3 regions of the Halorhodospira sp. M38 genome follow, and region 2 is predicted to be linked to each of the others. Evidence: riboswitches for the same ligand, from Rfam matches in the RefSeq annotation. Region 2 holds a riboswitch; each other region holds the start of a gene.
What was found. A riboswitch is a leader RNA that binds a small molecule or an ion and turns the genes downstream of it on or off. The one in region 2 is predicted to bind cobalamin.
Positions count from the first base shown of each region.

Region 1 (3,269 bases), on a different contig from region 2:
CGGGCGGCTCGAGGCGCGCGCCTTCCGCGAGGCCCGCCAGCCGCTGCTGCCGCCGGTGCTCGAGTCCTTCGAGCGCCTGCGTGCCGCCTACGACGTGGTGCTGGTCGAGGGGGCCGGCTCGCCGGCAGAGCCCAATCTCCGCCAGGGGGATATCGCCAACATGGGCTTCGCCGAGGTTGCCGACGTCCCGGTCTGGCTGGTGGGCGATATCGACCGCGGCGGCGTCTTCGCCTCCCTGCTCGGCACCCTGGAGTGGCTTGACGCCGCCGACCGGCGCCGGGTCGAGGCACTGATTATCAACCGCTTCCGCGGCAGCCCCGAGCTGCTCGGCGAGGCGCCGGCGCAGCTCGCCGAGCGCGGCGGCGTGCCGGTGATCGGCGTGGTCCCGGCGGTGCCCGATCTGCACCTGCCCGAGGAGGACGCCCCCTACCGGATGGCCGGGCCGCGCGGCTCCGGCGGCGCCCTGCAGGTGGTGGCGGTGGCCTATCCGCGGATGAGCAACCACGACGACCTCGATGCCCTGGATGCGGAGTCCGGGGTCCACGTCCGCTTCGCCCGGCAGCCGCGGGATCTCGACGGGGCGGATCTGATCGTCCTGCCCGGCTCCAAGCATGTCTTCTCGGATCTGGCCTGGCTGCGTGAATCCGGCGTGGCCGAGGCGCTGCTGCGCCACTGTCGGTATGGAGGCCGGGTGGTCGGGCTGTGTGGCGGGCTGCAGATGCTCGGCGAGCACATCGAGGACCCGGAGGGCGTCGAGGGCGGTGGCAGCGCCCCGGGCTTGGGCCTGCTGCCGGTGCGCACCCGCCTGGCGGCGACCAAGCAGCTGGCCGAGGTGCACGGCCACGCCGAGTGGCCGGCGCCGGTGGCCGTCACCGGCTACGAGATCCACCACGGCGTCACCGGTGCCCAGCAGGGCCTCTTCCCCTTCGTGGCACGCTCCGACGACGGCCGCGTGCTCGGTAGCTACCTCCACCGGCTCTTCGACAGCGGGCCGTTCCGCCGCGCCCTGCTGGTGGAGTGGTTCGCCCTGGAGGGCGAGGGGGGCGATGAGCAGGCGCGCATCGAGGCGGAGCTGGATCGCCTTGCCGACACCCTGGAGCAGGCCCTGGAACCCGCCTGGCTGGAGGCGCTCGGCGTGCCGGGGCGCCGCTCCGGCTAGGCGGGCCCCTCGCGCGCACGCCGCCGCGCCCCGCTGCGGCGGTTTTTGGGGCCTGCGACCAAGCGCCCGATGCTCTCGTTTGCCCCGTGGCCGCGGGGCCGGATAGACTCCTGCCCTTCGATGTGGGTGCCCCGGGGTGCGATCCGCGCCCGGGGGTTAAACGGGAAGTCCGGTCCAGCTGCACCCAGCAGTGAAGCCGGCGCTGCCCCCGCAACGGTAGGTGGGTGTGCGGATCACCCGGCCACTGCGGAGTAGCCGTCGCAAGGCGGTCTCCGTGGGAAGGCGATCCGCAACGACGCATCCAGCGTCCCCCACGAGCCCGGAGACCGGCCCACAGCAACCCACGATACGGCGTGCGGGCGGCGCGCCTGGGGGTGAGTGTGCCGGTGATCCTACCTGTCCGGCGGCGGCGCTGCAGCCGTCGCCGCTCCCCCAGAACCAGTCGCCAGCGCCCGTCGCAAGACGAGGAGCGCTGATGAACATGTATCCGAACGATCGAAAACCCGGGCGCCTGCTCGGTGCCCTTCTGGCCACGGCCGTGTCGGTCCCGGCCTACGCTGCGGACAACGACCCACCGATCGCTTCCTCCACCGATCTGTCACCGGTGCGCATCGAGGCCGGTGGCGATCCCCTGGGGCGCGGCGTGGACAGCGAAGCGCTGCAGCGGCGCCAGGCCTCCAGCAGCGCCGAGATCTTCCGCGGCGAGGCCTCGGCCGGGGTCGGCGGTGGCAGCCGCAACGCCCAGCGCCTCTACCTGCGCGGTGTCGAGTCGAGCAACCTCAACGTCAGCGTCGATGGCGCCCGCCAGGGGCGCAATCTTCACCAGCACCGCGGTGGCCTGACCGGCCTCGACCCGGATCTGCTGCGGTCGGCCGATCTCGACCCGCGTCCGGCGGCGGACCAGGGCCCCGGTGCCCTGGGGGGGTCGGTTCGCTTTGAGACCGTGGATGCCCAGGACCTGCTCGACCCCGACGAGGAGATCGGGGCCCGCCTGCGCGCCGGCTACGCCAGCGCCGACGAGGCCGAGCGCGGCTCGGCCACCGCCTTCGGCCGGCTGGGTGGCGACTGGGGCGCCCTGGCCCACATCGGCGCGGTCAACCGGGACGACTATCGCGTTGGCGGCGGCGGGAGCATGCCGTACTCCGGCGGCCGCGACCGCGACTACCTGGCCCGCATCAGCCGGGTTCCGGCCAGCGGGCACCAGCTGCGCTTCGGCGTGCAGCGCAACACCTTCGAGGGGGACCACCACTACGGCTCCTGGGGCAGTGACTTCGGCGACCCGCGCGAGACCACCCGGCAGGATCCGGTGGGCCAGGAGCAGCGGCGCGAGACCTGGACCGCCGAGCACCGCTACCAACCGGCCGACCCCCACGTGGACTGGCAGGCCCGGGTCTACCGCAACGACAACCGCCTCGAGCGCCAGGATGAGGGCACCGCCACCCGGGCCGTGGAGCACGGTGGCGACGTGCGCAACACCTTCACCCTGGACGCCGGGCCGACCCGTCACCGGCTCACCGCCGGCTTCGATTACTACACCGAGGACGGGCGCATCGGCCAGACCGACGGCCCGCGGCTCAGCCACCGCTCGCGCAACTTCGGCGCCTTCCTGCAGAACCGGATGCGTTGGGAGCGGCTGCGCCTCTCGGCGGGGCTGCGCTTCGACGACTACAACACGGACCTGGTGGAGCAGGATCTGGACGGCGACGCCGTCTCGCCCAACCTTAGCGCGGAGCTGGAGATGAGCGCCGGCTGGAGTGCGTTTGCCGGCTACGGCGAGGCGGTCAGCGGCGCCGGCGTCCTGCCCATCGGCTGGCTGCAGTTCATCGACGATGAGGAGACCAACCTCAACGACGGCGAGCCGTTCGAGGCCGAGGAGTCGCGCCGCACGGAGGGGGGGCTGCGCTACCAGGGGCGGGATTGGATCACGGCCCGCGACCGCTTCGACTTCGAGGCGACGCTCTTCGAGACGCGCATCAAGAACAGTCTGACTCGCACGGATAGCGGGTACCCCGGGGAATCAGCAGGTCATGACTATATCGACGGGATCATTGAGCGCGACCCGGTCCGCCTGCGTGGCTACGAACTGCGCGCCGCCTGGGGCGTGGGCCCC
Region 1 covers NZ_JAJNQP010000003.1:54,529-57,797, forward strand. The annotation lists gene LRA98_RS03025 (cobyric acid synthase) at 1-1,159, shown strand, start outside; cobalamin riboswitch at 1,267-1,508, shown strand; gene LRA98_RS03030 (TonB-dependent receptor plug domain-containing protein) at 1,635-3,269, shown strand, end outside.
Region 1: it holds a riboswitch for cobalamin, as region 2 does, so the genes downstream of both, LRA98_RS03030 (TonB-dependent receptor plug domain-containing protein) here and LRA98_RS00095 (ABC transporter substrate-binding protein) in region 2, are expected to answer to the same signal.

Region 2 (3,269 bases):
CAGCACCAGCGTCTTGGCCCGGATCGCGCGCGTGTAGTCGTCAATGAGGCCCCGCGGTGGCGCCGGCCGGACGGGGGTGCCGACGGTCAACTCAGCCATCCTCGAGGCTGCTGAGCTCCATGAGCCGGTCGTAGAGACCGGGGTCACCGTAGAAGACCTCCAGAATCTCCTCGCCGCGGTCGCGGAGATCGACGCCTGCCATGGCCTCCGGGTAGAGGCCCCGAGCCATGTGCACCAGATCGATCAACCCCGTCGCCAGGTCCCAGCCCATGTAGGTGCCCTTGAAGCGGTGGATACGCTCCGCCTCGATGGCTGCTACACCGGACAAGCGCTCATCGTCGAGCACCTCGGCGCGTTCCACGCGACTCGCTCGGGACGGTGTGTGGAGGAGGATATGCTGGGGATCCCAGCTCAGCAGCTCCTCGGCACTGACCTCGCCATCGTCGCCGGCCCGGCCGGCAGTGACCATCTCGGCACCGAGCAGCTCGACGGGGAAGTAGAAGGAGACGTGGTTGTAGAGATTGCGCCGGTGGGCCAGATAGACTCGAGGCGGCTGCTCGCCAGCGACCCGCTGCTGCACGGCGGAGACCGTTGCGTGGTAGAAATCGAGCAGCTCTTCGGCCCGCTCCTCGCGACCGGACACTTCGCCGAGGAGCCGGTAGGCCTGTTCGATCTGCTCCTCGACGGCCTCCTGCGACGCCCGTTCCCGGCCCAGGGTGTTCAGCGCCACCACCGGCACGCCCAGCTGTTGCTCGTAGCGTTCTGCCTGTTCGGCCATCGCCTGATCGTCATCACCGCGGCTGAAGGCCCAGTAGATAAACAGATCCGGCTCCGTGGCGAGCACCCGCTCGGCACTGAACTCCGAACCGGGCTGGCCGCCGCCGACCATGGCCACCTCGTCAAGGCGCCCGAAGGCCTCGACCTCAATGGGCTTCGCCTCGGAGAAACGCGAGCCGTACATATCGCTCGGGATGCCCACCAGGCGCTCCTCAACCCCCAGGTGGAGCGCCATTCGGAAGGCGTCGACATTGACCGTGGCGATCCGCTCGGCCGATTCCGGGACCTCCACGCTGCGGCCGAGCATATCCTCAACCTCACGGGTTTCCCGGGCACCCCCTCCATCCGGATCATCGTCGAGGGCATCCCCGCACCCGCCGAGGATAAGGCCGACCCCGGCCACGAGGGCGATGCATGGATTGCGGTGCATGGCTCCTCCAGTCACTGGATCCAGTACGCCATGCGGGGAGCGGGTCGGAAACGGGCACGCCGTGGCGCTGGGACAGGGCGCGGCTGAAGCTACCGTCACCGCCACGCACGGTTCCCCGCCGTGTGGCTGCGACCCCCAGACCGGTCTCCGGGCTCGCGAGCGGGGTCGAACCCCGGGCGCCGCGCCTTCCCGCACCGGGTGCCAGGGACACCGTGGATGCAGTGGCGATGCAGCGCCCACTCTCGCCTACCGTTGCGGGGACAGCGTCGGCCTTGCCTGCGCCCGCCCGGGCCGCAGTGCGCACCGACTTCCCGACCGTCCCCGGCGCTGTCGGGCGGACCACGCGGCGGGGAACGGCCCCGGCAGCGATGGTAACTGCCAGGTCACCTGGGGAGGCTGGACTCTACGGCCGGCTCGGGGCAACTGTCAACGCGGCCCGATCGGGCGCCCAGCCGGGCCGATGGCCACAACCTCGAACTTTATGGCACAATTGCGCCGTATCAAAGAAGGGTATGGACGCCCGCGACCCCTCCCGACCCCCCGACGGAGATGTCATGGGCACAGACGCGAATTCACCCTGCCCCCAGGCGGGTGACATAGTCACCGACGCGCTGGATACCCTGCCGCTGAGCGACCAGGAACCGCACCTGCGCCTTAGCGAGCGCTTTGAACGCCTGCGCTGCCATATCAACCAAGCGCTGCCCGGCGGCGCGATCCACCGCATCGCCGTCGCCATCTACGAACCGGACGCCAACCGTCTCAAGACCTACGGCGCCAGCGGCGATGCCCCCAGCCCCCTGGATCACTACGAGACCCGGCTAGGCGAGGCCCCCACCCTGCGCGCCCTGGCCGAGGCGCCGCAGGTGCGCATCATCGACGACTACCGGGAACACCCCAGCCCGAAACCGCACACCGTCAGCATCCGCGAGAGCGGGTTGCGCGCCGGGATGATCCTGCCGCTGCAGCACGACGAGAATTTCTTCGGCTTCCTGTTCCTCAACTCCCGGCGGCCGGGCTACTTCTCGGAGGCCGTCGTCGAGCGGCTGGCGCCTTACATCGACCTGGCCCGCTTGCTCGCCATCACCTCCATCCGCACCACGCAGACCCTGCGCGGCGCGGCGCGCACGGCCATGGCCTTCGGCCGTGCGCGGGACGACGAGACCGGTGGCCACCTCGCCCGGATGGCGGAGTACAGCCGACTGATCGCTCTCGAGCTGGCCGCAGCTCACGGTCTCGGCGACGAATACATCGAGATGGTCTATCAGTTCGCCCCGGTGCATGACGTGGGCAAGATTGCCGTCCCCGACGGCATCCTGCTCAAGCCCGGCCGGCTCACCGACGAGGAGTTCGCGCAGATGCGCGAGCACGTCAGCCGCGGCGTGGCCATGGTGCTGGCGATGACCGAGGAGCTGGGGCTGAGCGAGGACCGGCGGGCGGCCATCATGCGCAACATCGTCGCCTACCACCACGAGCGCCTTGACGGCAGCGGGTATCCGACCGGTGCACGCGGCGAGCAGATCCCGCTGGAGGGGCGCATTGTGGCCGTCGCCGACGTCTTCGACGCCCTGACCAGCGAGCGCCCCTACAAACGGCCTTGGGGTTTCGCCGAGGCTGCCGAGACCCTGCGAGCCGAGGCAAAGGCGGGCAAGCTGTGCGGGGAGTGCGTGGAGGCTTTCCTGCGCCGGGGCGCCGAGATCGAGGCGATCAGACAGCGCCACGGCCACCGCTGAGCTAGCCGCACACGTCCAAACGAGCGCGACAGGCCCGCGGAATCCGGTAGAGATAGACCGGGGCGTCCAGGCGCACGGGCGGCCGGTGCACGGCGCACGGTTGCCAGCCCGGGATGCGGAACGTGTTGCTCACCACCAGCGCCCCGGCGGGCAACTCCCGGCGCCATCGCGGCTCGAGCTCGCGAATCGCCTCAAGGTGCAGATAGCAAACCACCGCACGGGCATCACGGAAGGACACCTGGCGCAGGTCGCGGCGCCGGAATTCGACATTGGGCACCGGCCGGATCCACTGCAGCAGGCAGGCGAACAACCACGGCAGCGGCGAGAGCTCG
Region 2 covers NZ_JAJNQP010000001.1:14,535-17,803, reverse strand. The annotation lists gene LRA98_RS00100 (FecCD family ABC transporter permease) at 1-99, opposite strand, end outside; gene LRA98_RS00095 (ABC transporter substrate-binding protein) at 92-1,207, opposite strand; cobalamin riboswitch at 1,349-1,521, opposite strand; gene LRA98_RS00090 (HD-GYP domain-containing protein) at 1,762-2,937, shown strand; gene LRA98_RS00085 (class I SAM-dependent methyltransferase) at 2,939-3,269, opposite strand, start outside.

Region 3 (3,269 bases), on a different contig from region 2:
GAAGGGCACCAGCACCCCGGTGGTGCCGAGCACCGACAGTCCGCCCTCGATCCCCAATCGCGGGTTGAGGGTCTGCGCCGCCAGGCGTTCCCCGTCTTCGATGGCGACCTCCAGGGTGACGTCGGCCGGCACCGACAGCGCGGCCGCCGCCTCGCGGATGCCCTGCTCGATGTAGCCCCGCGGACCGGGGTTGATCGCCGGCTCGCCGGCGGCGACGGGCAGACCGCTGCGGCGCACCGTGCCCACGCCGGGGCCGGCGCGCAGCCGCACCCCGCCGCCCGGTGTGCCAGGGCGTGCGGTCACCGAGACCAGGGCGCCGTGGGTGACGTCGGGGTCGTCACCGGCGTCCTTGATGACGCCGGCCCGCGCCCAGCCGTCGCCGCAGGCCTGAGCGGCCAGGGCGAAGGCCGGGGCCCGTTCCCGCGGCAGGCGGACGGTGACCGGATCGGGGAAGGCGCCGCTGACCAGACCCGTGAAGGCCGCCCGCGCCGCGGCGGCGGCGCAGGCGCCGGTGGTCCAGCCGCGGCGCAGGGCGGTGCCGGCAGCGGTCTCGGTGGAGGGTTCGGGATCTTGCGCCATGCGCTGATCCTAACCCAGACGAGGGTCCGCCGCCGCCGGGCGTCGCCCCCGCAACCACGCCAGCGCCTGCTCGACGTCGATGGCCACCTCCGCCTCCGGCGGGTCCGGCGGGCGCTCGACCATCACGATGCGGACTCCGCAGTCCCGGGCCGCATCCAGTTTGCTGCGGGTGGCGGCCCCGCCGGCGTTCTTGGTGACCAGGGTGTCGATGCCGTGCTCGCGGAGCAGGCGGCACTCGTCGGCGTAATGGAACGGCCCGCGTTGGAAGAGGATCCGGGCTCCGGGCGGCACCCGCTCCGGCGGCTCCAGGCAGCGGATCCAGTAGTGGTGGTGGGGGGCGGCGCAGAAGGCCGGGACCTCCTGATTGCCGATGGTCAGCAGTACCCGGCCTGGTTGCGGACCCAGCGCCTGGGCGGCGGCGGCCATATCGGCCACCCGGTGCCACTGCTCGTCCGGTCCCGGTTGCCACGCCGGCCGACGCACCGCCAGCAGGGCCGTCCCCGTCTGGCGGGCGGCTGCTGCCGCGTTGGCCGAGATGCCGGCGGCGAAGGGGTGGGTGGCATCCACCAGGCAGTGCACGCCGTGCTGCTGCAGGTACGCGGCCAGGCCGCCGGCGCCCCCGAATCCGCCGCGATGGACCGGCAAGCGGGGCAGGCGGGGGCGGCGGGTTACCCCGGCCACCGAATAGACCGCGGCGATGCCGGGCTCCTGCTCCAGCGCCTGGCCCAGTGCCAGCGCCTCGCCGGTACCGCCAAGGAGCAGGACACGCAGCGGCTCAGGCGCCATGGCGGGCCGGGGCAGTGGTCTGTGCCAGTCGGTGCCGGTGCATCACGTCTCCTTTGGACGCCGGGGTGCGGCGGTTTGACGGCGAGGCTCAGGCTGCCTAGAGTACCAAGCTCCTCAGGTGCCCCGCGCGAGCAGCGGCGGGGTGAAACGGGAAGACCGGTCCAGCCGCACCCAGCGGCGAGTCCGGCGCTGCCCCCGCAACGGTAGGTGGGGGGCGGGTCATCAAAGCCACTGCAAGGCGCCGTCGTTCGGCGGCGGGCCCTGCGGGAAGGCGATCCGCCCGGGGTCACCGACCCCACCCACAAGCCCGGAGACCGGCCTGAGGGAACCCAGGTGCCGCGGGAGGCGGCAGACCGGGGCAGGCCTCCGTTTGCCGGGCGCAAGCGCGATCCCTCCCCCATCCCTGTCTTCCTCCCTGCGGTGGTACCGAACCGACGCGCGTGCGGGTGGCGCGCGGCAGGGAGGAAAATATGTCCAGCAACACCACCAGCCGGGTCGCCGCGGGCGTGGCGGCCGGCCTGATCGTGGGCAGTGTCCCGGCCATGGCCGATACCGACGGCGAGTCGGCACAACTCGCCCCCCTCGTGGTCACGCCGACCCGGATGACCCAGACCGTCGACGAATCCCTGTCCTCCGTCTCCGTCATCGACCGCGACGAGATCGACCGCCAGCAGCCGCGGCAGGTCTCGGACCTGCTGCAGGGGCGGGCGGGGACGAGCCTGGCAAGCAACGGCCCGTTCGGGAAAGACACCAGTCTCTTTATGCGTGGCACCGAATCGGACCACACCCTGCTGCTGGTCGATGGGGTGCCGATGAATTCGGCAACCTCTGGAGGGGCGGCCTGGCAGTATCTGCCCCCGGCCGAGATCGACCGCATCGAGGTGGTGCGCGGGCCGCGCACCAGCGTCTACGGCGCCGATGCCATCGGCGGCGTGGTGCAGGTCTTCACGCGCCAGGGGGAGGAGGGGCCGCCGCGTTTCCGCGCCTTTGGCGGCGCCGGCTCATTCAATACCCACGAATTCGGGGTGGGCGTCTCCGGCGGGACCGCGGCGAGCCGCTACGCGCTCTCGGCCAGCCACTACGAGACGGACGGGATCAACGTTCAGGACGGCGCAGGGGATGAGGATCCCGACGGCTTTGAGAACACCAGCTTCAGCGGCCGTTTCAGCCATCGGTTGAACGGTGGTGCTGAACTCTTCGCGACGGGCATGCGCTCGCAAGGCGAGACCGAATTCGATGCGAACGATGGTGAAGAGGGCTGGACCGACCACGTCTTCCAGGCTCTCCGGGGCGGTGTCCGCGGGGACCTAACCGAGCGATGGTTTAGCGAGCTGGCGGTCTCCCAGGCGAAGGACGAGCAGGACACCTTCGACAGTAGTCGCGGTGAGTCCTGGTATTACACCGAGCGCCATGAGGTGAGTTGGCGGAACGAGCTGTATTGGGGCGCCGGGCACATCTGGGCCTTCGGCGGTGACTGGCGAGATGAGCAAGTCGATACCGCCGACGATTACGACGAGACCAGTCGCTACAACGCCGGCGCCTACACGCAGCTGGAGCTGGATCTGGGTCGCCACGATGTTGGCAGCAGCCTGCGCTACGACGACAACGAGGCCTACGGCGACAATGTGACCGGTCAGGTCGCCTGGGGGTTCGATGCGACGGATCGACTCCGGCTCCGTTCGAGTTATGGGACGGCCTTCAAAGCGCCGACATTCAATCAGCTTTTTGATCCTTCGAATGGGAATTCCGATCTTTCACCCGAGGAGTCCATCTCTGCAGAGCTGGGTGCACGCTGGCGGGTGCGAGATGGGTACCTGGACGCCGCTGTTTTTCAGACCGATATCGACGATCTGATCCAGGGGTGGCCTCCTGTCAACGTCAATGATAAGGCCCGCATCCGCGGC
Region 3 covers NZ_JAJNQP010000003.1:33,824-37,092, forward strand. The annotation lists gene LRA98_RS02920 (cobalt-precorrin-5B (C(1))-methyltransferase) at 1-579, opposite strand, end outside; gene LRA98_RS02925 (cobalt-precorrin-6A reductase) at 589-1,365, opposite strand; cobalamin riboswitch at 1,465-1,702, shown strand; gene LRA98_RS02930 (TonB-dependent receptor domain-containing protein) at 1,836-3,269, shown strand, end outside.
Region 3: it holds a riboswitch for cobalamin, as region 2 does, so the genes downstream of both, LRA98_RS02930 (TonB-dependent receptor domain-containing protein) here and LRA98_RS00095 (ABC transporter substrate-binding protein) in region 2, are expected to answer to the same signal.